DNA from 2 places in the Actinopolymorpha sp. B9G3 genome. Region 2 is predicted to be linked to the other one. Evidence: predicted binding sites of a transcription regulator. Region 2 holds the regulator's gene; the other holds the start of a gene.

Region 1 (14,805 bases), on a different contig from region 2:
ACGGGGGCCGCGAGGCCACTTCCGCTATTGCCGCCACGCTTCGGATCCTGGACAACGACATAGACGACATAGCGCGGCTGGTCAGCCGGAGCGAACCCGGCGAATGACGCCGTGTAGCCGCGATAGCACCCGCAGGCGGCGTCGACGCGCTGCGACGTGCCGGTCTTGCCGGCGATGCGGTAGCCCGGGATCTGCGCCTTCGTGGCCAGCGCCTCCTCGCCATCGACCACCTGCTCCATCATCGCGGCGACGCTCGATGCCGTCGCCTCGCTGATCACGCGGGACCGCTTCGGTGCGGGCGCCGGGCGGCGCAGCTGGCCTTCCTCGTCCACCCGGCCCCGGACCAGGTTCGGCTCGACCCGCACCCCGCCGTTGGCGACGGTGCCGATCGCGGACGCCATCTGGACGGCGTTGACCGACATGCCCTGACCGAACGCGACTGTCGCGCGTTGCAGGTCACTCCACGACTCCGGCTTCGCCAGCGATCCTTTGGCCTCACCGGCCAGCCCGATGCCGGTGGGTTGGCCGAGCCCGAACCTGCGCAGGTAGCTCGCGTGCTCCGCCTTCGGCATGCGTTCGGCGGCGAGGATGGTCCCGAGGTTGCTCGACTTCGCCAACGCGCCTGTCATCGTCAACGGGATCGTCCCGTGTCCCCAGTAATCGTGGATCTGGTGCCCGTTGCGAAGGAGCGCACCCGGCACCGAGATCTTCGTCTCGGGCGTGACGTAACCGGCGTCGATCAGGGCGGCCGTCGTGAGGACCTTCGCCACGCTCCCCGGTTCGTACACCTCCTGCAAGGGACGGTTCACCCGGTCGTCCGCGGGACTGCTGGTCGGACGGTTCGGGTCGTACGTCGGTGCCGTCGCCATGGCCACGATCTGGCCAGTCTTGACGTCGAGCACCACCGCATCGCCGCTACGGGCGCCCGTGGCCTTCACCTGGTCGGCGATGGCCTTCTGTGCGACCCACTGGACGTCCCGGTCGATCGTCAACGAGACGTTGGCACCGGGGACCGGGTCCTGCTGGACGCTGGGGGCGAGGGGGATCTGCTGGCCACCGGAGCCCCCCTCGTAGACCATCAGACCGTCCTTGCCCCGCAGCTTGTCGTCGAGGGCGTACTCGAGGCCGGCGAGACCGCGTCCTTCACCGCCGACGAACCCGACGAGATTGGCGGCAACGGGCCCCGAGGGATAGCTGCGGAGGGGATCCGGCTGGTTGAAGACGCCGATCAGATCGCCGGCATCGAGCGCCTTCCTGGCCCGGTTCCACCGTTCGGCGGGTACCTTGCGGGCAAGGTAGACGAACCTGCTGTCCGCCTTGCGGAGCTTGGGCAGCAACTCCTCGGCGGGAACCTTCAGGATGGGCGCGAGGGTCTCAGCGATCTGGACCGCACCGGGACGCGTCATCTTCGGGTCAGCGGTGACCGCCACCGTGTCCACTGTGGTCGCCAACGGGACGCCGTTGACGTCGGACAGGTCCCCCCTGGTGGCGCGGAGAGTGACCTCCTGCAGGCGTTCCTTCACCGCGGCATGGGCGAACGAAGCCGCTTCCACCCCCTGCAGTTGGAGCAGGCGGCCGGCGAAGACCGACATCACGAAGGCGACGATGAGAAAACCCACCCGGAGGCGCCGGCTCGCCGTGCCGAGCTTGAACGACCTACTGCTGCCCGGTCGTCCCGCCGCTCTTCGCGCCCTCACGGCGGTCCGCTCGCTCCTCCGCGTCCGGGGGGCGGCCTGGTGGCGTGCCGTCGTCTGACGCGTGGCAGCGCGATGGGTTGGCTTCGCCCGGTTGGCTGGCTGCCGTGCCGGTACGGACTTCTTCAATGGCACTGACCGCATTGGGGACGCAGACTTCTTCTGGGCTACCACTCTCTTCTGGGCCGCTGCTTTCTTGCCGGTCGACACCTTCTGTGGCACCGCCTTGTCGCGGGGTACCCCCCTCTTCTGCGGTATCGCCTTCTTGGCGGGCGACACCCTCCGCTGCGCCACCGCGGTCTTGCGGGGCACCGCGGTCTTGCGGGGCACGGCGGTCTTGCGGGGCACGGCGGTCTTGCGGGGCACGGCGGTCGACTGGCGAGAGTTGCCGCCGCGCGAACGTGGTGCCTCGCGGCGCTCTCGGTCGCGTGGGCGCGATGGACGGCCGGTCATGTGTTCCCTCCGGGCGTCGGCGGCGTTGGGCTGGCCTGCGGTGTCTGTACGGGTGTCTGACCGGGCGTGGCGGTCGGCCGGGCCGGGGAAACTGCGGTCGCTCCGGCCGGCGTCGACGATGGCTTCGGCTTGGGTCTGGGCTTCACCCGTGCCTCTGCCGGTACGGCCTCACCGAGCACCGCACCGTCGGACAGGCGCAGGAACACGGGATTGGCGTTGGGGACCATGCCCATCCGCTGCGCTCGACCGGCGAGGTTCTCCGGTGCCTTGAGGCGAGCAACCCGCTGGTCGAGATCCTCCTGGCGTTCGGCGAGCATCGACGTCTGGCGCTTGAGGTCGTGGATGGCGAACGACCCCCGCTGCAAAGACGTGTTGAGGAGCAGCAGACCGACAAGTCCGACGCCCAGAATGGCGACAACCAGGAGGACGAAGGGCGCTCGGGCAGGGGCCTCGGCCCGCGCCGGTACAACCCGTAGCTGGCGTTCCGGCTGGTCGGGTTCGCGCCATGGCCGCGCGAGGCTCTCGATGACGCTCATGCCGTGCCCCCTCTGCACGACCACTGCGGTGCCTCACTCCGGCACACCTCGTACCTCGCCGTACCTGCGTGGGGGCTCCTCGCGCTCATGCCGTTCCCCTTTTCGCATGACCGCTGCGGTGCCTCACTCCGGCACACCTCGTACCTCGCCGTACCTGCGTGGGGGCTCCTCGCGCTCATGCCGTTCCCCTTTTCGCATGACCACTGCGGTGCCTCACTCCGGCACACCTCGTACCTCGCCGTACCTGCGTGGGGGCTCCTCGCGCTCATGCCGTTCCCCTTTTCGCATGACCACTGCGGTGCCCCACTCCGGCACACCTCGTACCTCGCCGTACCTCCGTGGGGGCTCCTCGCGCTCATGCCGTGCCCCCTCTGTCGCTCGACTTCCGCCCTGCCCGGATGCGTTCGACCGCGCGTAACCGTGCGGAGGTGGCGCGCGGATTGGCAGTGATCTCCTCGTCCGACGCCTTGTCGGCGCCGCGGGTCAGGAGCCGGAGAACGGCCTCGTGTCCGGGTGGCACAACCGGGAACCCGTCAGGTACGTCCGGCCGGGCGAGCGCGGCGAACGTCTGCTTGACCAGCCGGTCCTCGAGCGAGTGGTACGCAAGGACCACCACCCGCCCGCCCACCGCCACCGCGTCGACCGCCGCCGGCAGGGCACGCTGGAGCACCGCGAGCTCGCCGTTGACCTCGATCCGCAGCGCCTGGAAGGTGCGCTTGGCCGGGTGGCCTCCGACCTGACGTTTCGCGGCCGGGATTGCCCCCCGGATGAGGTCGACGAGTCGGGCACTGGTCGTGAAGGGTGTATCGGCTCGCTCGCGCACGATCCGCTCGGCGATCCGCCGGGCGAACCGTTCCTCGCCGTAGTCGCGCAGGATCCTGGTGAGGTCGGTTACCGAGTAGGTGTTGAGAACCTCGGCCGCGGTGATGCCCCTGGTGGGGTCCATCCGCATGTCGAGGGTGACGTCGCGGCTGTAGGCGAAGCCACGGCTCGGGTCGTCGAGCTGGAGCGAGGACACACCGAGGTCGAAGAGCACGGCGTCGACCTCGGTGAGGCCGAGTTGGTCGAGCACGTCGGGAATCTCGTCGTAGACCGCGTGGAGCAAAGTGGAGCGCTCACCGAACTCGTCCAGCCGCTCCCTCGCCGCGTCGAGAGCATGCGGGTCACGGTCGAGTCCGATGAGGCGCGCGTCAGGAAACTCCCGCAGCAGTAGCTCCGCGTGTCCACCGAGGCCGAGTGTCGTGTCGACGACAACGCCGCCACCCGGCCGGCCAAGGACCGGCGCGAGCAGCTCAACCACGCGGTCGGCCAGGACGGGCACGTGGACGGGATGGTCGGCGCATGCGTTCATCTGGTCCGCCACCTCAACGGGCAAGGCCCAGCATGGTGGCGAGTACGGCAGTCGTCGCGATGGACGCCCCGAGGGAGAACGCGATCACCGTGGCACGTGCCCGGACGGCGGCGCGGACGGAGACGTCGTCGGCAGACCGGTGAAGGTCTGGCAGTGTCGCCATGTCCGCGAGGCCTACGACGGTGTCGGCTCGCTCGCGTCGCGCGTGACCGGATGGGTTCACGTCGCCCCCTTGTGTTGCACTTTCGATGGCCGTGCGGCCAGGTCCCCGCCCGCTCGCCCGGGGAAGCCGCCGTCTGGCGCCGGGGAAGGTGCGTCAGAATGCGCAGGGAGCGGGCTGGAGACCTCGCCGCACGAGTAACCGGTGGGTCTCGTATCTGCGAATGTCGTTAGTGGTGGGTCTCAGGTGTCGCCGGCTGGTGACGCTCGTGCGCCGGCTCAGAGAATCCCCGGGAGCACCTCCTCACTCAGGTCGGAGAAGGTCTGTTCCTGCTCGGTGGAGTAGCGCGCCCATGCCTCGGCATCCCAGATCTCCACCCGGTTCATGGCGCCGATGACCACACACTCGCGGGTCAGTCCGGCGTACTCGCGAAGCATCGGCGGGATGGTGACCCGCCCCTGCTTGTCGGGCTTCTCATCCGATGCACCGGCGAACAACATCCGCAGGTAGTCGCGTGCGGCCTTGTTGGTGACTGGTGCCTGCCGCATCTGGTCGGTCAACCGGGCGAACTCCGGGGTCGGCCAGACGTAGAGGCAACGTTCCTGCCCACGAGTGACCACAAGCCCCTCCGCCAGCTCTTCCCGGAATTTTGCTGGGAGGAAAAGCCGGCCCTTCTCGTCGAGCCGAGGGGTGTGGGTGCCGAGAAACGTGGCCGCCACCTCCCCCAGATGCTCACCAGGTGCCGCTCTCCACCACTGGCCGCCACTTTACCCCACTTCCCTCCACCGTCAATCATCCTTGACGCGTGCCGCACCGGTCGCGCCACTGTTTGCGTCGTGAAGGCGCAGGTCAGAAGGGGTGGTGCGAAAGGGAGGGCGATGGAGGGGCACGCCGGCCGGCGTGCCGGAACAATCAACCGGCGGTGAACAACTTGGTCCGACCGGACGTGTCCACTGGGACAGGAGAAACCTCCCGTGCCGAATGTGGCCCCCTGATGAACACAAACCGAGATCGAAGACGTACGGTTCGAACGAAGAGGTCAAGCCGGCACAGTCGCGCCAGACAGCACGAATCCGGCGCAGGTTGGGCGCGGGCCTTTATGCAGTGCTCTGGATAGACCGGGGCCGGACGTTCACGCGGGCGGACGCGCGGTCACGGTTGGCGACAACTCGGCGAACCACCGCCCCGCAGACCGCTCGAACCTGAGAGACTCGGACCAATAGCCGTTTGTCGCGGCACTGCCGGTTAAGGGAGGCCATGGTGTCGACCGGCCCGATCATTGAGCCGACGAAGCGACCGACCGAAAGACGCTGGGCCCCCGCGGCCGACTTTCCCTATCTCGCCCAGACCGCCAGCCGGGTGAGGGAAGCCGTCGAAAGCGTGATCGAGGGCAAACCAGACGTCGTCAAGGTCGCGCTCACGGTCCTGCTCGCCGAAGGTCATCTGCTCATCGAAGACGTCCCTGGCGTCGGAAAGACGATGCTGTCGAAGGCGCTCGCGCGCTCGATCGACTGCAGCGTCCGGCGGATCCAGTTCACCCCCGACCTGTTGCCGAGCGACGTCACGGGCGTGTCGGTCTACAACCAGGAGAACCACGACTTCGAGTTCCGGCCGGGTGGCATCTTCGCCAACATCGTGGTCGGCGACGAGATCAACCGTGCCTCGCCCAAGACGCAGTCGGCCCTGCTCGAGTGCATGGAAGAGGCCCAGGTCACCGTCGACGGCACGACGTACCACCTCGAACTGCCGTTCATGGTCATCGCGACCCAGAACCCGATCGAGATGGAAGGCACCTATCCCCTGCCGGAGGCACAGCGGGACAGGTTCATGGCCCGGGTCTCGATGGGATACCCGAGCGCGCAGGCGGAGTTGGAGATGCTCGACGCCCACGGCGCCAACTCGCCGCTCGACGATCTCGAACCCGTCACCGACGCCCGCGAGATCGCCAAGCTCATCGACATCGTGCAGGGCGTCTACGTCGCTGAGGCAGTGAAGCAGTACGCCATCGCCCTCGTGACCGCCACCCGGCACTCCCCTGATCTCCGACTCGGCGCGTCGCCGCGCGCGACGCTGCACCTGATCCGGGCGGCCCGGGCCGCGGCCGCGCTCGACGACCGCGAGTACGTCCTGCCGGACGATATCCAGACTCTCGCCATCCCCGTCCTGGCCCACCGGCTGCTGCCTGCCGCCGAGGCCCAGATCGCGCGTCGTACGGCAGAACAGGTCGTCTCCGACCTCGTCCGTACCGTGCCGGTACCCGACCCCCAGCGCCGCGCCCGGTGAGCCCGATGGGCGGCCGGTTCTCCTCCCTCACCACCCGCGGCCGTGCGTTCGTCGCCGCAGGAGTCGCCGCCGCCGTCTGTGCTCTCGCCCTCGGCCAGAAGGACCTGCTCAGGGTCGCGATCTTCCTGGTCGCGCTTCCGATCGTGACCGTCCTCGTCGTCGCGCGGACCCGCTACCGGATCGCGGCCAGCCGCACGATCCAACCGGTGCGTGTTCCGGTCGGCCAAGCCAGTCACGTCCGGCTGCGGCTGGAGAACGTCGGCCGGATGCCCACCGGGCTGCTGCTGCTCGAGGACCACGTGCCATACGTCCTCGGTGCGCGGCCCCGGTTCGTCCTCGACCGGATGTCCGCCCGGTGGCGCCGCGACGTCGGCTACTCCGTGCGTTCCGACGTCCGGGGGCGCTTCACGCTCGGCCCCCTGACGCTGCGGGTGACCGATCCGTTCGGCCTGGTCGAGCTCACCCGTTCGTTCAAGGCACAGGACACGCTGCTCGTGACACCGGAGGTCCATCCGCTCGTCTCGGCGCGGATCGGCGGTGAGTGGGCGACCAACGGCGAGAGCCGCCCCCGCGCCGCGGCGGCCGACGGCGAAGAAGACGTCACCGTCCGCGAATACCGTGACGGCGACGACCTGCGTCGGGTGCACTGGCGGTCGAGCGCCCGTCGCGGTGAGCTCATGGTCCGGCGCGAGGACCAGCCGTGGCAGAGTCGCGCCACGGTCATCCTCGACACCCGCCGCATCGGTCACCGGGGCAGCGGACCGGCGTCCTCGTTCGAGTGGTCGGTCAGCGCCGCGGCGTCGATCGGCGCCCACCTGCTGCGGCGGGGGTACTCCCTGCGGCTCGCGACCGACGCCGGCGCCTCCGTCGCCACGGCCGCCCGGGAGTCCGGTCCGTCCGCAGAGGCCGAGGGGCACCTGCTCGACGCGCTGGCCGTGGTCGGCCCGTCGTCGATCGGCCAGCTCACCCACGGTTCGCTGAGCCTTCCCCACGACAATTCGTACGGCCTGCTCATCGCCGTCCTGGGCGTCATCACACCGCCCGAGGCCGAGGCCATGGTCCGTATCCGGCAGCGTTCGGCGTCCGGGTTGGCCATCGTCGTCGACGCGCCGAGCTGGGCCATGTCCAAGGAGCGCTCACCCGCGGCGGTCGCCGAGCAGCTCTCCGAAGCGTTGCGGATCCTGCGCGGCGGTGGCTGGCGGACCGTCGTCGCGCGTTCGGGTGACCCGGTGCCGCACGTCTGGACCCAGCTCGTCGTCGGCGAAGGGTACGGGCAGGGCGGGTCCTCCTCCGCTCCGGCCAGCGGCACCACCAGACCGGTGGGCTACCCGACCGTCGGCGTGCCGACGGACGGCTCCGCCCCTCCCCTCACGGGTGCGGTGCCCACGGCCGACGGGCCCACATCCCCGCGGAGCGACATGGTGGGAGGACCGGCGACGTGAACGAAGCACTGCGAAACACCATCGCGGGAGTGGCCGCCACGTTCCTCGCCTGTCTGGCCCTGCTTCCGGCCTACCAAGGTCAGGAATGGCTCGGGTCCGCGGTGCTCGTCCTGCTCTTCGTCGGGGCCACCGGCTTCGGCCTTCGCCAACTCGGCACCCCCCACCTGCTCGTCCCGCTCGGCCAGCTGGCGGCGCTCGGTTGGGCGTTCATCCTGGTCTATGCGCACGAGGATCTCCGGTTCGGCTTCCTGCCGAGCGGGGGCTCGGTCGAAGCTCTGACCGAACGCATCAACGAAGGGCTGCTCGTCGTCGTCCGGTACGCCGCGCCCGTGCCCTATGACCATGATCTCGCCATGGTGACGGCCCTGGGCATCGGCCTCGTCGCCATTTCCGTCGACACCATGTGCGCCACGTTCCGTCTGGCACCCTGGGCGGGACTTCCGCTGCTGCTGCTCTACAGCATTCCGGCCACCACCGTCTCAGGCGGCATCTCGGCGCTGGCGTTCATTCCGGCGGCGATCGGCTACGTCATCCTCCTCGTCAGTGAGAGCCGCGAACGCCTGAGTCGATGGGGCCGGGTGATCGGGATCGCCGACGACGTGGCCGGGCCGCAGGACAACGTGCAGGCGTCGCTGTTCGGCCAGACCGGCCGCCGCGTCGGCGCGATGGTCATCGGGCTCGCCGTCGTGGTACCCGCCCTGATGCCGGCACTTCCGGAAGGGATCTTCGGCCAGGGGGAAGGCGGCGGCTTCGGCACGAGCGGCCAGACCATCAAGGTCGACAACCCGATCGTCGACCTCCGGCGCGACCTGAGGCTCCCCCAGAACGTCCCCGTCCTCACCTACCGCACCACGACGGACACACCCGACTACATCAAGCTCGTCACGCTCGACGAGTTCGACGGCGAGCGGTGGCGTCCGTCCCAGCGCAGTGTCCGGAACATCGAGAACGAACCGGGCGAGTCCAGTCGGCTGCCCGACCCTCCGGGCCTCAGCCAGTCGGTCCCCCGGACCAACGTGCGTACGACGTTCCAGGTCACCGATGCGCTCGAGTCCCGCTGGCTGCCGTCCCCGTATCCCGCGACCACGCTCAAGGCTCCTGGCGAGTGGGGCTACGACCCCGACACGCTCGACATCGTGAGCCGAGGGAAGAGCTCGGCCGGTCTGATGTATGACGTGAGCACGCTCAAGCTCGGACTCAAACCAGGCGAGCTCGATGCCGCAGGTCTCGCGCCGGAGGCGGTGTTCAGCCGCTACACCGAGCTGCCGCCGCTTCCCGAACAGGTCAAGAACATTGCCCTTCGCCAGGTGGGCGATGCGAAGACCAACTACGACAAGGCGATCGCGCTGCAGAGCTGGTTCCGTACCGATTTCTCCTACGACATCAACGTCGAGTCAGGGCACGGCGAACCAGCGATGCTGGAGTTCCTCGCCGACAAGCGCGGCTACTGCGAGCAGTTCGCGGCGACGATGGCGATCATGGCCCGCTCGCTCGGCATCCCCGCGCGGGTCGGTGTGGGCTACATGGCCGGGACCCGGCAGCCGGACAACCGCTGGCTGGTGACCGCGCACGACTCGCATGCCTGGCCGGAGCTGTACTTCACCGGCTATGGGTGGGTGCGGTTCGAGCCGACACCGCAGGCTCAGACCGGGCTCGCCCCGTCGTGGACCGTCCCGGACTCGGACACCCCGTCGGCTCCGACCCCCGAGACGACAGTCGACCCGGACGACCCCAGCCAGGACACCACCAGCAGTGCCAGTCCCGCGCCGCTGCCAGGTGAGGACGACCCGCTCCGGGGCGCTCCGCAGACACCTGCCGACCCGGGCATCAGTCCGGTTCCGTTCCTGATCCTCGCGTGCGTCCTGTTGGTCGCGGCGGTGCCGTTCCTCGTCCGCACGGCGATCAGGCAGGTCAGGTTGTCGCCACGCCAGCCGCCGGGCCGACTGGTCGAGGGGGCCTGGCGGGAACTTGCCGACTCGAGTATCGACGCCGGGCTGACCTGGGACGATGCCGCGACCCCGCGGGCCACCGGCGCCCGGCTGCGGCCCAAGGTGCCCCAGGACGCTGTTGCAAGCCTGCAGGAGGTCGTCGAGGCCGTGGAGCGGAGTCGGTACGCCCCCGATCCCGGCTCGGCGGGCGACGTCACAGAACCGCTCAAGGCGGTGACGCAGGCGTTGCGGTCTACCGGCTCACGCGCTCAGCAGGCGCGGGCCGTGCTGCTGCCCCCGTCGCTGGGCCGCCAGCTACCTCGGCTGTGGCGTCCGGTGTTCGGGCTGCTCGACCGGATGGACACCGCGGGCGCACGCTCGGTCAGGCAGGTGCTCCAGCTGCCCTGGCGCCGCCGGAGGACACCCGCCGCGCACTGAGTGTGGCAGCCCTACCGTGGAAGCAGTTGCCGCCCTCAAGGGTGCCGCCCTGAAAGGGTGCCGCCCTGGAAACAGCGGCAAGACGCGGATTCTCCGCCAAGTGCCGGACCTGAGAGCCAGCTCAGAGGAGCGAGTCGGTCAGAAGCCGGACTCGCGGCGTCGTCTCCAGCGTTCCTCCATGCGTTGCATGAACGTCCCACTGGCCTTCGCCTTCGCCTTGGCCTTGGGTCGCCGGCCGCCGCGCCCGCGAATGGGGACGACCTTGGACATCTCGCCGGCCGCGGGCATGTGCCGCACACTGGTCGCGACGTAGTAGGCCGACACCAGCATGACAAGGAAGCCGAGCACGCTGACCACGATGTAGGCGGCGACACTGCGCCCGGTCGTCATCATGATCGCGCCGCCGAGCATCAGCACCATGCCGACAACAAACACCACCGCACCGAGTGCTGCGCGGCGGCGTTGTCGGGTGCGTAGATCGACCCCTCGCAGCGCCGAGGCGAGCTTAGGGTCCTCGGCAGCAAGGGCCCGCTCCATCTGCTCGAGCAACCGCTGCTCGTGGTCGGAGAGAGGCACCTGACCTCCAACGGGACACTGCCGTGTTTCGAGCTTTGCTGTGTTCGATCTTCGGGGCCTAGATGCAGTCTAAGCAGGCTTGGACCAGCACGGTAGCCGACCTCTCACGTTCGACGGTTACCGGCGCACTGTTCCGCATATGTCACGCATATGGAGCCAGGCCCGGATGGTCGCTCGCGGGTCACACGGTACCTGACGATCAGCGGTTGATCACACTCGCCGAGCAAGCAGGTGGATCTGGGTCGCGATGGCACGGAACGTCGGGTGTTCCGCGGCAGCTGCCTCCAGTTCGAGCAGTGCCGCGGCGGCCGACGGCTCGTCGGCGAGGGTCGCTGGGGCCAGATCGGCGAATACCCGCACACCGTGCTCGGCAAGGACGACAAGCCCGACGTTCCCGACCGCCCGGCGGAGTTGGGTGGCGGTGAACCTGCGCGGCGTCGGCCCCTCCGGCTGCCACCCTTCGGCCGGCTCCGCCAGGACGGCGCGGGCGTCGGACAAGTGCCCGCCAATGACCTTGGCCAGGACGACGGCGTACCGGTTCGCGGCCACCAGACTGAGGGCGGCGCCCGGGCGCAGGACAGCCGCCATCGACTCGAGGGCAGCGCCCGGGTCATCGACGACCTCGAGGACGCTGTGGCACAGCACGAGGTCGGCGCCCGCCGCGCCGACAAGCTCCGGCAGGTCCGTGACATCGCCCTGCACAGCCTGGACGGAACCGGTGACCGCTGCCTCGTCGGCCCGCCGCTTCAGCGCAGCGAGCGAGTCAGGACTGGGATCGACGACGGTGACCCGGTGTCCGAGCTCGGCGAGCGGAACGGCGAGGTGACCAGTGCCACCACCAGCGTCGACGACGTCGAGCTGGGCGTGCCCTGCTACGGCGGACTGCTCGGCCAGGATCGTGCGAACCAGGCGCCAAACCACCTCGCTGCGGACGGCACGACGATGGCCCGCGCCGCTGGCCGCCTCTCCACGTTGTGCGCGGGGGTCAGAGCCATCAGCGGACCGGCCGCACTCGGGCACGGGACTGTGCCTCCTCGTTCGCATGGACAACTGCTACCAGCCTATTTGTCCAGGCGCCCAGAGGTCAGGCGGCCGTGTCGCGAGCCCGCGGCTGCGGCACGGCGGCGCGGCTCACCTCGCCCGGCTCGTCGAGGAGGTCTCCGTCCCTCGGCAGGGGCGGTTGATGCGGGAGTTCGAGCAGCCGTTCGACGTCTGCCAGAAAGCGTTCGGCATCGCGGACGAGATCGGCCGCCTCCCGGTCGGTCACCGCCTGACGCAGACCGGCCTCGGCGGCCGCCCGCTTACCCGCGCCGGCCGCGAAGAAGGCCGCCCACTCGCCCAGCTCCGGCGTGACGCGGGCGAGCATCGTCCAGGCATCGCGCTGCCCGCGCCGGCCGCTTGGCCTGGACCGTCCGGCCAGGACCGCGGCGGCGGTGCGCAGCGCTGCGATGTGCGCGGCGACGTAGCGCTCTGCAGGCGTCGCGGCCAACTCCGCCTCGGCGAGGGAGGCCCGGGCACGCTCCAGCGCGACGAAGACGCCCGGTCCGAGCGGTGCCTGAAACTCAGGTGTCGCGTGCGTCCGCATGCGGGACTCCTTTCACGAAAGCCGGACGGCACCGACGCAACGCAGTCGGCACGCGCCCGGCGACAACCTCGGCTTCGAGCTCGTCGCACCAGCCGCCGGGCGAGGCACTTCCCCTGCCCTGCGCACCTCGCCCGGACCCAACTGGCGCCCGCCGCGACAGGGTCGAGCTGTCGCACCGGGCAGTTCGCCCGCCGGGGACCCGACTCCCCGACGGACGAGATCGAACGCATGTTCGAACAATGGCAAATGTAGCCCGGCGCGACAACCAGGTCAAGAGCCCGTCGCCGCGGTCTGAGGACTGCGCACGCTGCCCTGTTGCGATCACGGCCCGGAGTCTCGCAGGGACCACCGACAACCGCCGACAGTCAACCGTCGACCGTCGACCGTCGACCGCCGACCGCCGACCGCCGACCGTCGGCTGGCGGCTGGCGACCGCCGGCTGGCGGCTGGCGGCTGGCGGCTGGCGGCCAACCGTCCCGAGATCCAGGTTCATGATCAAGAGGCGGAAACCTGGCGATCGCGGGCCATGTTTCCCCGTTACCTACCTGTTGATCATGAACCGCGGCCGGACGCGGTCTCCCCCGGTCCGTGGGCCCCCACTCCAGCGGTGAACCGGCTACAACTCCGGCGTCGTCGAGCGTCCTGCCGCCGGCACGGGATCTCGGCGTCGACGAGGCGCTGGCGTACGGCGTCGGGGCTGCACGCTCACCCCCAGGGCCTGGCGCTGCGGGCACGACGCGCCGGTGGTGTCGGGCAGCAGGTGATCGGCCGTCGGCCCCACAGAGTCCGCGCGGGCTGTCTCCCGGGCGGGGCGGCCCGCGCGGCGCCGCACACCCCAGACATGGCGAAGCGGCTGGGCCCCACCCCCGTGGGGGCCCAACCGCTCCACCGCTCGCAACCTCGGCCGCCGAGGTGTCGTCGCGCCGCCTGACTAGGGCTGTCCTTGTCCGCCGCGCGTTGCCACGGGCCGTGGTCGTTCCATGTCCGAAATCCTCGCGACTGGAAGGTTTCGCGACTATCCGGCGAGGTACTCATTCGTTCCTAGGTAGTTCCCCAGGGGAATCCCTGGGCACCCCCGACACGCCGGGCGTCCGCGAACGACTACGCTCCGACGTCTGTGGCTCGGGTCGTGGTGATCGGAGGCGGGCTGGGCGGCCTGGCGGCAGCCGCGCGCCTCGCCAAGCTGGGACACGCCGTCACCCTGCTGGAGCGTTCCTCCCACCTCGGCGGGGTCGTGCGTACGGCCGAATGCGACGACCCCGCAGTCGGCCGGTTCCGCTGGGATGCTGGACCAGCCGCGGTGACACTGCCAGCCACGTTGCGTGACCTGTTCCGCAAGTCGGGCCGACCGCTGGAGCGGGTCCTCGAACTCGCGCCGCTACCCACGCCGCGCCGGCACGTCTTCTCCGACGGCACCGCCCTTGACCTTCCAGTGGGCAGCAGATCCGGCCAACGACGCGCGGTCGAGGCAGCGCTCGGCTCCACCACGGGTGCGGCCTGGGAGGCGGTCGTCGACGAACTCGCCCCGACCTGGGAGTTGCTGCGGACCCGGGTGCTCGAGGTTCCGTTCTCCGGCGTAGGAAGCCTCGGCCCCACTGGGGTGCGGGTCCTCGTTCGCGGCCGGTCGTTGCGGGCCTTTGCCCGGCGCCGACTGACCGACGTCCGTGCCAGGAAGCTGCTCGAGTATCCGGTGCTCGCGACGGGTTCCGGCCCCGCGGACGCGCCAAGCTTCACGGCGGTGCGGGCGTACGTCGAACGGACGTTCGGCATCTGGACCTGCGCGGGCGGGTTCGGCGCACTTGTCGACGCCCTGGGCCAGCGGCTCGACGAACGTGCCGTGACCGTACGTCTCGAGGCCGAGGCGGTGGCGATCCGGGGCGACGGTGCCGTCACTGGTGTGGAGCTGCGTGGCGGGGAGCGCCTGGCGGCTGATGTCGTCGTGTCCGGCGTCGACGTACGCACCGTTGCCCGCGGCCTCCTGGCCCGGCCGCCGCGGGCCATGCGCCGCTCCGCCCGGACGCTGCGGGACGCGTCGCCTCCCCCACTCGTCCACGTCGGTCTGGCCGACGCAGCGGACGACCTCCCGCACGAGACCGTCTTCCACGGAGACGACGCCCGTGAGTCACCGACGGTGGTGGTGCGCGCACCCGACGACCCGAGCCTCGCCCCGGCGGGCCATCGCGCCGTGAGCATCATCGTGCACCGCAACGGGGGAACCGGGACCACCGCGGATCCGCTGGAGCTCCTGGCCCGGCGCGGGTGGGACATCCGCGACCGGGTCGTCGCCCGCGTCGACGGCGACGCGACGAGCTACGGACCGGCGTGGCGGGGGGCCGTCCGGGGCCTCGGCGTCGCCCGC
Region 2 (14,805 bases):
GCCCTGTCCACCGTGTCCTTGCGGGCGGCGCCACTACCAGGGCCGGCACCGGCCGCGAAGACGGCGGCGTCGGCACCGGCAAGCACGTCACTCACCGCTTCGACGGTCGCCTGCTCCAGGTCGAGCACGATCGGAGCAACACCGTGCGCGCGAAGGTCCGGTCCGTGCTCAGGATTGCGGACGATGCCGATGAGTTCGTCACCGCGATCAGCGAGCATCCGGCCCAGGCGCAAGCCGACCTTGCCATGGGCCCCAGCAATGACCACGCGCACAGTTGTTCCCCATTCCCCCACGCCTGCGTTCCCGGTTCTCCAGACAGCCCACAGTTTCACCGCGACACGCAAGAGGATCTTGTCGAACACACGTTCTACCCACTGCTACAGTGAGCGCCGCACCCGACAAACCCATGGCAGGACATCAAGGAGCGCTGATGGTGGATGTGACCAAGCAGGACGAAGCCGCGGCGGTGGCGGCTGCGGAGACCGCGGACGATCGAGGCGACAGCTCGCTCGACGTCGCGTCCAGCCCCGGTTCCGCTAGTGGCGGGAGCGACGCGGCTCCGGCGGCAGATGCGTCCGACGCTGCCGATCCGGCGGGGGCGCGACCCAGGCGTGGGAGGCCTCGCAAGGGCGCTGGAGCGAAGCCGCAGGGTGTCGAGCTCGTCCTCACCGTGACCGGAACCGCGGAAGCCACCGACTGGCAGGCCGAGGTCACCCATGGCGGCAAGCGGGTGGTGAAGGCTTTGCCGGTGCCGGCAACGGCGGTCGCCGCCGCCGCCAAGGACCTCCACCCCGACATCGCCGAGGCGATCGAGTCGGTGCTGAGCGCGGCCCGGGACCGGCAACGTTCCCGGGTCGAGCAGTTGCAGGCGGAGCTGGAAGCAGCCCAGCGCGCTCTCGCCGATCTCCAGGCTGACTAGGACCTCCGACGTGGTCGGACCCGGGCCGGACTGAAGCGCCGACCCGGGCGACCGTCATCCGTGCGCCGCCCGCACCGCAGGCGGTGAGTTTCAGAGTCGCGGATCCACCGGCTCGGACTCCAGCGCCAGGACGGCGAACACACACTCGTGTATCCGCCACAGCGGCTCCCCGTGCGCGAGCCGGTCGAGCGCCTCGAGCCCGAGCGCATACTCCCGCGCGGCCAGCGAACGCTTGTGGTTGAGGCCGCGCTGGCGAAGCCGCTCGAGATTGACCGGCTCGGTGTAGTCGGGGCCGTAGATCAGGCGAAGGTAGTCCCGGCCACGGACCTTGAGCCCCGGCTGCACCAGACCCCGCCGACCACGGACGAGGTTCGCCGCCGGCTTGACGACCATGCCCTCGCCTCCAGCGGAGGTGAGGTCGTCCCACCATGCTGCGGCCGCCGCGGCCGCCGCCGGATCCGTGACGTCGACGAACGTACGCCTGGTGGCGGTGAACAGCGCGCCATCCGCCGCCACCAGCCGATCGGCGATGTCGAGATGCCACGCGTGGGCCTTGTCGTGATGGCTCGCACCCTCGCTGGCCAGAAGCTGGAACGGCGCCAGGCGCACCCCGGTCAGGTCCTCGGTGGCCCAGCAGTAGTGCCGGTAGGCCGTCGTGAAGACCTCGGCGTTGGCCTGCCTGGACTTCGTACGTTCCAGCAGCGGCGTCACCTCGAGTCCGGACGTTGCGGCCTGCTCCAGAACCGAGACAGCCGCTGGCAGGGCAGTTCGAGCCGCGGCGCCCACGGACGCGTACTGATGGCACAGCAGGTCCTCGGCCTTGGCGCTCCATGGCAGGAGCTCTGCGTCGAGCAGCAACCAGGATGTCGCCAGTTCGTCGAACAGACCGGCGGACTCAGCGGCCTGACCGAGTCGCTCGATGAGCCGCTCGGTCACGTCAGAACCGAAGAAGGGCCGCCCGGTTCGCGTCCAGACCGCACCGCTCGCGTCACCCGGCGCGCCGAAGCGGTCCCGCGCCGCCGCGAGGTTGCGGCAGACCAGCGCGACGGCCCGCGAACCCATGTGCTTCTCCTCGCACACCACCGCACCGACCCCCTCCGCGCGGTAGGCGTCGAAGGCCTGGTCGGGGTGCTCCAACAGATCGCTTCTCGTCAACGTGGCGACAGGGCTCATCGTCGGCGGAAGGTAGAGCAGCCATCGCGGATCCACGGCGAAGCGGCTCATCACTTCCAACGCCGCGGCGGCGTTCTCCTCCCGCACACTGACCCGCCCGTGATGCTGGGTCTCCACCACCCGCCGACCGGCGACGTCGGTGATGTCGAGGACGTCAGGTTCGCGACGGGCCGCCTGCCTCGGCCCACCGGCAACGGCCTGAAGCTGTGGGTTCCTCGGAACGTCAGCGCCCGGTGCCGGTGATGCGGGCGGGAATGGATTCGCCGACTCGTAGTAGACCCTCGCGGCGGGTACTGACACGACCTCCCGCTCGGGATAGCGGAGTGCTGTGAGTCGGCCGCCGAAGACACAGCCGGTGTCAAGACACATCGTGTTGTTGATCCACTCGGGTGTCGGCACGGGCGTGTGGCCGTAGAGCACCATGGCCTGGCCGCGGTAGTCATCCGCCCACGGGTACCGCACGGGCAGACCGAACTCGTCGGTCTCTCCGGTGGTCTGTCCATACAGGCAGAACGCACGGACACGGCGCGACGCGCGTCCCTGCAGGCGTTCGGACAGTCCCGCATGCGACACGACGAGGGCGCCGCCGTCCAACACGTAGTGCGAGATGAGCCCGTCGAGGAACCGCACCACGTCGGCGCGGAACTCCTCGGACTCCCCAGCCAACTGGTCCATCGACTCGGCCAGCCCATGAGAGACCCGCACGTTCTGCCCGCGCATCGCTCGCAGCAGCTTGCTCTCGTGGTTTCCGGGAACGCAGAACGCCGAACCGTCGGCCACCATGCCCATGACGAGGCGGAGGACACCAGGTGTGTCCGGGCCGCGGTCAACCAGGTCGCCGACGAACACCGCACGCCGTCCGTCGGGATGCCGCGCGTTCACCGGCCGCCCGTGTGCGTCGCGTGCCGCCTCGTAGCCGAGGGCAACGAGCAGGTCCTCCAACTCCGCGCGGCAGCCGTGCACGTCGCCGATGACGTCGAACGGGCCGGCCTCGTGGCGAAGGTCGTTGTACAACCGGGTCCGGCTGATCGTGACCGCGTCGACGTCCGCTTCGGAGGTGAGGCGGTGGACCGTGCGGAAACCTTCGCGCTTGAGGTTCCGAAGCCCGCGCCGCAACTGGCCGCTCTGGCGCCGGACGACGTTCGCACCGAACGTCCGATCGGCCCGCCCGGCGTTGCGAGCGATGCACACGCGCTCGGGAAGGTCGAGCACGATCGCCACCGGGACGACGTCGTGCTCGCGAGCCAGGCCGACCAGGGACCTGCGGGCGTCGGGCTGCACGTTGGTCGCATCGACGGCGGTGAGCCGCCCGGCCGCGAGGCGTTTGCCGGCGATGTAGTGGAGCACGTCGAAGGCGTCCTTCGTTGCCGACTGATCGTTCTCGTCGTCGGCGACCAGGCCGCGACAGAAGTCGCTGGACAGCACTTCCGTCGATGCGAAGTGGGTCCGGGCGAAGGTCGACTTTCCCGACCCGCTCGCTCCCACCAGCACCACCAGGCTCAACGTGGGAACCTCCAGCAGGTGGTCGGACGTAGCGGAGCGCGCGGCTTCGTTGGTCGATGTCGAGGTCATGGGCGCGCGCCTCCGCGATCGGACTCGCCGGAGATCTGGCGGGTGAAAACGGCCAGCTGCGTCGGCGGTCCCACCTCGGGATCGTCGGCACCGACCGGGAGCAGCCGCACGGTGTAGCCGAACCGGCCGGCCGCCTGTTCGGCCCAGGCGGCGAACTCCTCGCGCGTCCACTCGAACCGGTGGTCGCGATGGCGGAAGACTCCCGCGGGCAGGCTTTCGTACCGCACATTGTGTTCCGCGTTCGGCGTCGTCACGATCACTGTCGCGGGTGCCGCATGACCCAGGACACTGCGTTCGAGGGCGGCGAGGCGGGGCGGATCCACGTGCTCCACCACCTCCATCAACACCGCCGCGTCCAGACCCGTCAACCGGTCGTCGCGGTAGGTCAACGAGGACTGGAAGAGCGTCAGGCGCTCGCGCTTCACTTCTGGCATCTGCTCCAGGCGGAGCTTCCTCGCGGCGACCTCCAGGGCTCGCGCGGACACGTCGGTCGCCAGGACATCGGTGAACAACGGATCGGCCAGCATGGCCGCGACCAGCGCACCCTCACCGCAGCCAAGGTCCCCCACCCGCTTGGCACCCACGTCCCGCAGGACGGCAAGGACGGCGGCGCGCCGCTGCTCGGACAGCGGAACCAGTCGATCCAGCTCCCCGGCGGCTGTGTCAGCGCCGTCAGCGCCGTCGGCGCGGTCGGCGCCGTCGGCGCGGTCGGCGCGGTCGGCGCCGGCGGCGCCAGTGGACGAGGGGACGGCGTTGTCGAGCTCCGCCGGCTCCACGTCGTCGACCTCCGCCAGGTGGGCCAGCGCACTGTGGGTGAGGCCCGCCTGATGGGCGAGATACCGGTGAGTGATCAAGGCCTTGTACGGATGGGTCGCTAGCCACCCGGAGCCCGCCCGGACGAGCTTCTCCACCTCGTCCGCACCCACCCAGTAGTGCTTGTCGTCATCCAGCACGGGCAGCAGGACGTAGAAGGCGTTGAGCGCGTCGGCCAGCCGCAGACTGCCGACGAGTCGAAGATCGACGTACCGCGAGACCCCCCAGTCCGGAATCGCCTCGTCGAGCATGATCCGGTCCGCCTGCACCTGCCAGCCCAACGGCGCGAAGAGCCGCTCGGCGAGATCCGGGTCTCCACGGCACGGCAGGACAGGTATCCGTACCTCGAGCGGGAGCGCCGTCGCCGCGAGCTCAGGCCGGGCGTCGCATCGCCCGGACAAAGCGGTACGAAAGACCTTGCCAAGCGAGACGGCCAGCATGCTGGAGGCGACGTACGGCCGGTCGTTGACGTACTGGCCCAGCGCGAAACCGTCCCTGAAACGGCTCTGCCTGCCACGCACAAGCCCGATCGGATCCACCTCCAGCAGGAGCGCCACCGTGCACCGGGCAGCGCTCGCCGCGGGGTAGAACACGTGGGCCGTGCCACCGGCGACGGCGAACTCCTGCGCCCGCCCCGGGTGCTTGTGGAGCAGATAGCCCAGATCGGTGGCGGGTTCGGCAGTGGTCGTCAGAGTCAGGAGCACGAGGTGCAATCCTGCCGGACCTGGCCATCGTTGTCGCACCGGTTTGGCCAGAGCTCGGCATCGGCCGCCCCGCCGCCAGCGTTGGACGGAAAACCAGAACCCGGACAGCCCGGGCGAACGAGCCTCTCGACTCACCGCCCGGGCCGCCCGGGTTCACTCCGATCAGCTGCAGCCGCTGGTGCTGCCACATCCCTCGCAGACGAAGCAGCTCCCTGCCGGACGCATCTTCGTTCCGCAGGTAAAGCAGAGCGGCGCGTCGGCCGTCCGTCCCTGGATCGCCTCGAGGAGTTCGGTCGACGTGTGTGCCTCCCGAGGGGCCGGCTTGGCCTGCGCCTGTGCGACCCGGGACCCTTCCGGCCCGGCGTCGTCGTCCGAACCGCTCCCCTCCTGGGTGAGCGAGGCCGCATCGCCGATGTCGCTGGCATCGTCAGGTTCCGGGATCGGTTCGTACGAACCCGTCTCGAGCTGACGCTGCCGTTCCTCGGCCGAGTAGATGCCGAGGGCCGCACGCTTCTCGAACGACAGGTAGTCGAGAGCCAGCCGCCGGAAGATGTAGTCCATGATCGACTGCGCCATGCGGACGTCGGCGTCATCGGTCATGCCTGCCGGGTCGAACCGCAGGTTGGTGAACTTCTGGACGAAGGTCTCCAGCGGAACGCCGTACTGCAAGGCGATCGACACCGCGATGGAGAAGGCGTCCATGACACCCGCGAGCGTGGACCCCTGCTTGCCGAGCTTGAGGAAGACCTCGCCCAACCCGTCGTCGGGGTAGGAGCCGGCCGTCATGTAACCCTCGGCACCGCCCACGGTGAACGATGTCGTGCGCGACGGCCGAGACTTGGGCAGGCGCCGGCGCGTCGGACGGTACTCGACCACGACCTCCTTCTCCGCTTCGGCGGTGCCTGCCCTGGACCCCTCTGACGCGGGCTTCTTCTTCGCCCGCGCATCGGAGAGCGGCTGACCGACCTTGCAGTTGTCGCGGTAGATCGCGAGTGCCTTGAGGCCGAGCTTCCAACCCTGGAAGTAGATCTCCTCCACCTCTTCGACCGTCGCCGTCTCGGGCATGTTCACGGTCTTGCTGATGGCGCCACTGACGAACGGTTGCACCGCCGCCATCATCTTCACGTGGCCCATCGGCTTGATCGCCCGAGTGCCCATGGCGCAGTCGAACACTTCGTAGTGTTCCGGCCTGAGCCCTGGTGCATCGATGACGTGGCCGTGCTCGGAGATGTACTCGACGATCGCCTCGACCTGCTCCTGCTGGTAGCCGAGCTTGTCGAGCGCGCGCGGGATCGTGTTGTTGACGATCTGCATCGACCCGCCGCCGACCAGCTTCTTGAACTTCACGAGCGCCAGGTCAGGCTCGACGCCGGTCGTGTCGCAGTCCATCGCCAGACCGATCGTGCCGGTCGGTGCGATCACGCTGGCCTGGGAGTTGCGGTAGCCGTTCTTCTGGCCGATCTTCAACGCGCCGTCCCAGGCCGCGCCTGCCGCCTTGAGAACCTCGCGGTCCATCGCCCCGATCGAGCGTACGGCGTCGTTGGCAGCGGCGTGCTTGCGCATGACCCGCTTGTGCGGCTCGGCGTTGCGTGCGTAGCCGTCGTACGGACCGACGATCCCCGCCAGCTCGGCGGACCGCTTGTAGGCGGTGCCCGTCATCAGCGAGGTGATCGCCGCCGCGAGCGCCCGGCCGCCTTCGGAGTCATAGCCGTGCCCGGTGGCCATCAGCAGGGCGCCGAGGTTGGCGTAGCCGATGCCGAGCTGGCGGTAGGCCCGCGTCGTGTCACCGATCGCCTGGGTGGGGAAGTCGGCGAAGCAGATCGAGATGTCCATCGCGGTGATGACGAGCTCGACCGCCTTGACGAAGGTGTCGGTCTCGAAGCGCCCGTCATCGGTCAGGAACTTCAGCAGGTTGAGCGAGGCGAGGTTGCACGAGGAGTTGTCCAGGTGAAGGTATTCCGAGCACGGGTTGGACGCCGTGATCCGACCGGTCTCGGGGCAGGTGTGCCAGTCGTTGATCGTGTCGTCGTACTGCAGGCCGGGGTCGGCACAACCCCATGCCGCGTCGGAGATCTTGCGGAAGAGCCCCCTGGCGTCGACCTTCTCCAGAACGTCCCCGGTGATCCGGGCCCGCAGGCCGAACGGCGCGCCGTCCTCGACCGCACGCATGAACTCGTCGGAGACCCGCACGGAGTTGTTGGCGTTCTGGTACTGCACCGAGTGGATGTCGGCTCCGCCGAGGTCCATGTCGAAGCCGGCGTCACGAAGCGCGCGGATCTTGTCCTCCTCGCGCGCCTTCGTCTCGATGAACTCCTCCACGTCGGGGTGGTCGACGTCGAGGATCACCATCTTCGCCGCGCGCCGGGTCGCCCCGCCGGACTTGATGGTCCCGGCCGAGGCGTCCGCACCGCGCATGAACGACACCGGCCCGGACGCCGTGCCGCCGGAGGAGAGCAGTTCGCGGCTGGCACGGATGCGGGAGAGGTTCACACCCGAGCCGGAGCCGCCCTTGAAGATCAGGCCCTCTTCCTTGTACCAGTTGAGGATCGAGTCCATCGAGTCGTCGACCGCCAGGATGAAGCAGGCGCTCACCTGCTGCGGCGACGGCGTGCCGACGTTGAACCAGACGGGGCTGTTGAAGCTGAAGTACTGGTGCAGCAGCATCCAGGTGAGCTCATGGTCGAAGATCTCGGCGTCTGCCGGAGTCGCGAAGTATCCGTGCTCCTCGCCTGCCTGTCGGTAGGTCTTGACCACCCGGTCGATGAGCTGTTTCAGGCTCTGTTCCCGCTGCGGGGTGTCGACGGCACCCCGAAAGTACTTCGTGGTGACGATCGTCGAGGCGTTCACCGACCAGAAGTCGGGAAACTCCACGCCCTTCTGGCTGAAGACGGTCTCGCCGGTCTTCCAGTTCTGCTGTACGACGTCACGGCGCTCCCAGGTCACCTCGTCGTAGGGGTGCGAACCGGGCTTCGTGAAGACCCTCGAGATCTTCAGCCCCTTATTCGTACGTCCCCTCGCCCCCCCGCGGGTTGAGCCGCTCACCGTCTCCGTCATGCTGCCTCTCCTTGGTTCCTTCTGGTGTGTTGGTGTTCCTGGTCCGGACGCTTCCCCTCGCCTGCCCAGGAACGGGTCTGTGGCGAGCCGTTCTCCACCTGGTCCCGTTCGGCCGTCGTGGCCCTGCTCCTAGGGGTGGGCGGATTCCCGCTCGGGTGTGGGTTCGGGAACCGTCTCGGCCCGCTCGGCGCGCAGAAGCGCGATCTCGGTCTCGAAGTCGGACAGGCTCCCGAAGCTCCGGTAGACACTTGCGAACCGCATGTAGGCGACCTCGTCGAGTTCCCGCAGCGGACCGAGGATCGCGAGCCCGACTTCGTGCGACGGAACTTCGGCCGAACCGCTAGCCCGGATCTCGTCCTCGACGCGCTGTGCGAGGAGCGCGAGGGCATCTTCGTCGACGGGCCGTCCCTTGCACGCCTTGCGCACACCGGCCGCGACCTTGTCCCGACTGAACGGCTCGGTCACTCCGCAGCGCTTCACCACGGCGAGGGTGACCTGTTCGACGGTCGTGAAGCGACGCTCGCACTCAGGGCACTGGCGACGGCGCCGGATCGCGGTGCCGTCGTCGGTCGTACGACTGTCGACGACGCGACTGTCGAGGTGTCGACAGAAAGGGCAGTGCATGACGCGCGCTCCTCGGGGTCCAGGCGGCGGTGATCAGATGATCGGGCCCTGCCGTCAAGATCTGCCCGACATGTCCTGGTTCGGGGCCCAGATCGCGCTTCTCCTGGGGATGAGACTGTGGATTCCCTGGGGAGAACCTGTGGGCTTCGAATCACAACCTGTGGACGACTTACAGCTCTGTAACTACCATATCTAGGGGTACCGTACGTCGGTCGCCAGACCCATGCAAGCTTCGACGCGCCGGCGACACTCCTCTCCCCGCGTCGCTGCAGGTCAGGTGGCGCAAGGCGGGACAGAACCCGCGATAGTCGGGCGTGTCGCCGGCCAGACCTTCGGGGCGGCGATGTCAGCCACCGGAACGAACTGGGACCACGAGTGACTGGCCCATCTCCAGGTCACCGGCACTCGTCAGGCCATTGAGCCGGGAGATCTCCTCGACCGTGGCCCGGATGTCGGCATCAGGATCCACTCGTGCGGCGATCTCCCACAGCGTCTGCCCTGGCGCCACCGTCACCGTCCTGGTCCGGACCGACTGACCACCGTCAGAGCCCGCGTCGGCGGCCGACGCGCCCTGCAACAGGACAACCGAGCCGAGGACGCCGAGCGCGAGGAAGACCAGCGTCATCACCAGAACGGCGACCCGGCCCCGCCGGGTCAGGGTGACCGGCGCCTGCACGGGCTCACCCGCCACCAGCCCTCGATGACACGCCCGCACCAACCGCGGCCGTGGACCGCGCCGGGCTCGCGCCGGAGTGCGCTCGGCGGCGGCCCTGCGGGGGACCGCCTCGAGCCGTCCACTGCCCGACAGTGCCTCCGGGAGGTGGGGCGCGCCCGCCCGAGAGGTCCGCCGGGAACGGAACTCGTCGATGTGCACGACTGGCGCACTGCTGCTCATGTGCCGACCTCCTACGGCGAGGGAACGAACCTCGACCTTGCTCGACGTCGAACGACTGTTCGATCGAACGTCTGGACGATTTTCTACACCACCCCACCGACAGCCCGCCAGACCGCAGGGTCGAAAATAGGTTCGAGGCCACAGGTTCTCCCATAAGAGAGGACCAGCCCCGCCCACGTCGGCCAGGCAGACCCCCCATCGGCCGGGTGGGCGCGACCGGCGTCCTGCACGGTCCGCGACACGCTCGCGACACGCCGTCGAACAGATGTTTGAAAGTGGATGGCGGAGGCCCTACGCTCCTCGATGTGGGCACCCGGCGGGAACCCGGGAGCCCTTCCTGGAAACCCTCGGAAGGAGAACACCGCTATGCCCAAGCGGAAGAAGTCCGATCGCGACTCCTCCACCGCGGCCGTGCGCGAACTGCCCGACGGGCCGCCGGACGCCACCGGCCTCACGCCCAGGCAGCGCCGAATCCTGGAAGTCATCCGCGAGTCGGTCGAAAACCGGGGATATCCACCTGCCATGCGCGAGATCGGCGAGCTCGTCGGTCTGACCTCGTCCTCATCGGTCGCCCACCAGCTCCGCGTCCTCGAGACCAAGGGGTTCATCCGGCGCGACCCCAACCGACCCCGCGCGCTCGAGGTCTTGTTCCCCGACACGCACCGCCGGGCCGTCTCGAGTGCCCGGATGACGACGTACGACGAGACCGACAGCGGTGACGCTCATCCCACGCCGGCGTTCGTGCCCGTGGTAGGCCGGATCGCCGCCGGTGGACCGATCCTCGCCGAGCAGGCTGTCGAGGAGATCATGCCGCTCCCCCGTCAGCTGGTGGGCGAAGGTGAGCTGTTCCTGCTCAAGGTCAAGGGAGACTCGATGGTCGAGGCGGCCATCTGCGACGGCGACTGGGTGGTGGTTCGCCAGCAACCCACGGCCGAGCTGGGCGAGATCGTGTCGGCGATGATCGACGGTGAGGCCACCGTCAAGACCTACAGCCGGCGCGGCAAGCAGGTCTGGCTGCTGCCGCACAACCCGGCCTATGAGCCGATTCCTGGAGACGACGCCGTGATCCTCGGTAAGGTCGTCGCGGTCCTGCGGCGCGTCTGACCTGTCAGGGTGCCGCGCACACCACCTGACGACCGGGAGCAGCATGACAAACTCCACGACGGGGACCGACGCGACGTCAGGAGCTGACCGCGCGCGGTCCGCTGTCCCGCACGATCCACCGCCGGCGAAGGAGCCGTTGGCCCCGAACGACGGCAAGAGTCTGGTCGTGGAGGTCGAAGGGATGCGATGGGCACGCATCCCCCTCCAGACTGAACTCTTCGCCCGCGGCGACGACGTGCCGACCCGCGTGACGGCCTACGTCCGCGATGCCGCGCGCCATGTCGCGGAGAGTCCCCACTTCAGCGGGGTCTTCGAGGGACCGTGGTACGTCGTGGTGAGCGAGAAGATCGTGGCGATCTCGCAGGGACGGTCCTACTTCACCTGGGAGATCGACCCGGGACCCGCGGCCAGGGTCCTCTCCCGGCTGGTCCAGCGCACGCCGCACGGCATCGGACTCGGCAGCCCTTGGACGATGCAGCTGGCGATCAACGAGGCGGGCCTTCCCAGGATCCTGGCAGCGGCAGCAGCCAGTGTCGTCGGCAAGGCCGTCCGCCAGCGCGGATGGTTCTACGTCGTGGCCGGGCACCGGGTCAACGCGATCGACGGCCCGACGTCCTATTCGGCGTTCCCGTCCAATGTCTCGGCGAAGCTTCCGCCCAAGGACCCTGGCAAGGTGGCCACGGCCATCACCGACGCCGTGACTGCCCAGCTCCCCGAGGACATCGCCGGGACGCTGGCGGGCACCGTCGTCATCGACTCCAACGACCTCGGCCGTGACGTATTGGGACACGACACCGATCGCCGCCCCGGCTTCTTCTGCGAACTGTTCCGGGACAACCCGTTCGGTCAGGGCCGCCAACAGACCCCGATCGCGATCTGCGTACGCATGCCGGACTGATCAGGCGTCGCGGGCGGCGCGCAAACGCTGCAGCGCTCCGACGGCGACGTCGCGGTCGGGCGTGAACCACATCGGTGGCAGTGACGCCCGCAGGAAGCCGCCGTAGCGGGCCGTGACCAGCCGGGGATCGAGCACGGCGACCACCCCGCGGTCGGACGAACGCCGGATCAGCCGGCCGACGCCTTGGGCGAGCAGCAGTGCGGCATGGGTCGCCGCCACCGCCATGAAGCCGTTGCCGCCGGCCTCGTCGACGGCGCGCTGCCTGGCCGAGGCGAGCGGGTCGTCGGGACGCGGGAACGGAATGCGGTCGATGACCACGAGCTGGCAGGTGTCGCCCGGCACGTCCAGTCCCTGCCAGAGCGACAAGGTGCCGAACAACGACGTCCGCGGCTCGTCCACGAACCGGCGATGCAGCTCCGCCAGCTGCCCCTCGCCCTGGCAGAGCACCTCGAGGCCGAGGCGTTCCCGAACCGCTGCCGCGGCGTCCTGCGCGGCGCGGCGGGACGAGAAGAGGCCGAGTGTCCCGCCGCCCGAGGCCTCCATGAGCTGTGCCAGCTCCTGCAACGTGCGCTCCGAGATGCCACCACGCCCCGGCGGCGGCAATCGTCGAGCGACATAGAGGATCGCCTGCCGGCCGTAGTCGAACGGCGAACCGACATCGAGCGCACGCCACGGCAAGGGTTCCACGACGTCCGTGCCCGCCGCCGCGGCCGGGTCGGTGGAAGCGCCGCCGGGTTCTGCGTTCGCACCGCCTGTGTGACGGCCAGCCGCACGTCCTGACCGGTCTCCGTCTGGGCGGTCACCTTCTGGGCGGTCACCTTCTGGGCGGTCACCTTCTGGGCGGTCACCTTCTGGGCGGTCACCTTCTGGGCGGTCACCATCCGGCCCGTCACCTGTTGGCTGGTCGCCTACCGGTTCGTGGCCTTCCGGCGGATCAGGGAGGCGGTCGACCGGTCGCAGGCCCACCGACCGAGCCGCCGCGTCGAAGTCGCCGCCCAGCTTCAACGTCGCCGAGGTGAGGATGCACGTCCGCTCGGCCATCAGGTGCACCCGCAGCAGGCCCGACACGGACAGCGGCGCCACACACAGTTCAGGCCCTCCACGTTCGCGTTCGGCCACCCACACGACGTCGTGGGGCGACATCGCCGCGATCCGATCGGCGATGTCACGGACCTGTTCGACGTAGGCCCGCGCCTGGCGGCGTCCCGACTCCTTCTCGGCATCGCCCCCCGGGTCCTTCTTCTCCCCAGGGAACGCCGACCAGGCCGCACGTGCACTGTCACGGACAAGCGCGACCGCCGCGGCGAGCTCGCCACCCAGGGACTCCACCCGACCGAGCGCCGCAGAGGCGAGGGCGGTGCGCAGGGTCTCGCCCGCGTCCTCCAACGGATCGGCTTCGCCGCCGTCGCAGAAGGACCGGGCCCGGCGCGCCGCGCGCTGCACCATGCCGGGCGCCAGCTCCGCCGACGCCGTGCTCGTGACCCTGGCGGCCAGCTCGTGCGCCTCGTCGACGATCGCGACGTCGTAGTCGGGCAACACGGGGACGTTCTCCAGGGCGTCGATCGCCAGCAGTGCGTGGTTGGTGACGATCACGTCGGCGGCCAGCGCACGCTCCCGGGCTCGCTCGGCGAAGCACTCGTCGCCATAGGGGCAGCGCTGTGCGCCCAGGCATTCCCGCGACGACACGGCCACCTGCGCCCAGGCGCGGTCCTGGTGGGTCGGCGCCGCGTCGCGGTCGCCGTTGCCGCCGGTCTGTGCCTCGTTCTTCGCCCAGTTCCGCAACGTCAGGACCTGCCGGCCGAGCGGCCCCGTGTCGACTCTCTCGACCAGGGCTCCCTGCTCGTCGGGTACGCCGTCACGAACCCGGTGCAGACAGGCGTAGTTGTGCCGTCCCTTCAAAATGGCGTACGACGGTCGCCGGCCGAGCCGCTTCTCGATCGCATCCACGAGCTGGGGAAGGTCACGGCCGACCAGCTGCGCCTGCAGCGCCAGCGTGGCCGTCGCCACCACGACCGGGCGTCGCTCGCCCCCACCCGGATGCAGGAACGCCGGAACGAGATAGGCGAGGGACTTCCCCGTACCCGTTCCGGCCTGCACGACCAGGTGTTCACCACGCTCCATCGCGCGCGTCACGGCCTCAGCCATGACCACCTGTCCGGGCCGCTCGGTGCCGGCGAGCGCGGTCACAGCGTCCTGGAGCAGCTCACGCACGCGGGGATCCGGCCGGTCCGACGTCGATGGCGGGGCGTCGCGGGAATCCCGCGCTGGTTCGGCCATCCCGCGAGGTTATACCGCCCGGGTTCCCCGCCGGCGGCCCCTCATGTGGTGGGATTTGCCCATGACCTACGACGCCGTACCGCTGATCCCCCGCGCGGTCCTGTTCGGCAATCCGACGTACGCCACCCCCACCGTCTCCCCCGACGGCACCCGGCTGGGCTACCTCGCTCCTGACGAGGGCGTGCTCAACGTCTGGGTCGGCCCGGTCGACGAACCGGACCAGGCGATGCCGGTGACACGTGATCGCGGCCGCGGTATCCGGGTCTTCGGCTTCTGCCACGACGACCGGACGTTGTACTACCTGCAGGACGAGGGCGGCGACGAGAACTGGCGCCTGCACCTGCTCGACCTGGAGTCCGGCGCCGAGCGGTGTGTGACGCCGTACGACAACGTGCAGGTGCGGGTCCTCGGCCACAACCGCTGGCACCCGACCACGATGCTGCTCGCCATCAACAGGGACAGGCCTGAACTCCATGACGTCTACCGCCTGGACCTCACCAATGGCGAACTGGAGAAGATCCGGGACAATCCCGGCTACGTCGGCTGGCTCGCCGACACCGATCTCACCATCCAGGGTGCGGCCTCGGTGACCGAGGACGGCGGTGTGGTGTTCTTCCTCGCCGACGAGGATGGCGAGTTCCATTCCTGGCTGGAGGTTCCGGCCGACGACGCCAACACCACCAGCCCGGTCGGGTTCTCCCGCGACGGCACCACGCTTTACCTCGTCTCCTCTCTCGGCGCCAACGCGGCCCGGCTGGTGAGCGTCGACCTC

Evidence for each region. The regulator LexA, encoded in region 2, represses DNA repair genes until DNA is damaged. The targets are predictions, from matches to a motif close to TCGAACANNTGTTCGA.
Region 1: a site for LexA is predicted at 12,667-12,682, ahead of ABNF93_RS11545 (SAV_6107 family HEPN domain-containing protein). Genes of this name have one in related genera too.

What each region holds. Positions count from the first base shown of each region.
Region 1 is NZ_JBEEAB010000005.1:199,701-214,505, reverse strand. Features, by position in the region: gene ABNF93_RS11595 (peptidoglycan D,D-transpeptidase FtsI family protein) at 1-1,697, opposite strand, end outside; gene ftsL (cell division protein FtsL) at 2,144-2,683, opposite strand; gene rsmH (16S rRNA (cytosine(1402)-N(4))-methyltransferase RsmH) at 3,039-4,034, opposite strand; gene ABNF93_RS11580 (hypothetical protein) at 4,048-4,257, opposite strand; gene mraZ (division/cell wall cluster transcriptional repressor MraZ) at 4,473-4,913, opposite strand; gene ABNF93_RS11570 (AAA family ATPase) at 5,452-6,477, shown strand; gene ABNF93_RS11565 (DUF58 domain-containing protein) at 6,483-7,919, shown strand; gene ABNF93_RS11560 (transglutaminase TgpA family protein) at 7,916-10,285, shown strand; gene ABNF93_RS11555 (SCO2097 family morphological protein) at 10,424-10,861, opposite strand; gene ABNF93_RS11550 (methyltransferase domain-containing protein) at 11,072-11,881, opposite strand; gene ABNF93_RS11545 (SAV_6107 family HEPN domain-containing protein) at 11,946-12,446, opposite strand; gene ABNF93_RS11540 (phytoene desaturase family protein) at 13,564-14,805, shown strand, end outside.
Region 2 is NZ_JBEEAB010000002.1:567,564-582,368, reverse strand. Features, by position in the region: gene ABNF93_RS05750 (NAD(P)H-binding protein) at 1-272, opposite strand, end outside; gene ABNF93_RS05745 (DUF6319 family protein) at 431-919, shown strand; gene ABNF93_RS05740 (polynucleotide kinase-phosphatase) at 1,010-3,664, opposite strand; gene ABNF93_RS05735 (3' terminal RNA ribose 2'-O-methyltransferase Hen1) at 3,661-5,181, opposite strand; gene ABNF93_RS05730 (vitamin B12-dependent ribonucleotide reductase) at 5,344-8,235, opposite strand; gene nrdR (transcriptional regulator NrdR) at 8,365-8,859, opposite strand; gene ABNF93_RS05720 (LysM peptidoglycan-binding domain-containing protein) at 9,206-9,754, opposite strand; gene lexA (transcriptional repressor LexA) at 10,121-10,858, shown strand; gene ABNF93_RS05710 (hypothetical protein) at 10,902-11,756, shown strand; gene ABNF93_RS05705 (ATP-dependent DNA helicase) at 11,757-14,033, opposite strand; gene ABNF93_RS05700 (S9 family peptidase) at 14,095-14,805, shown strand, end outside.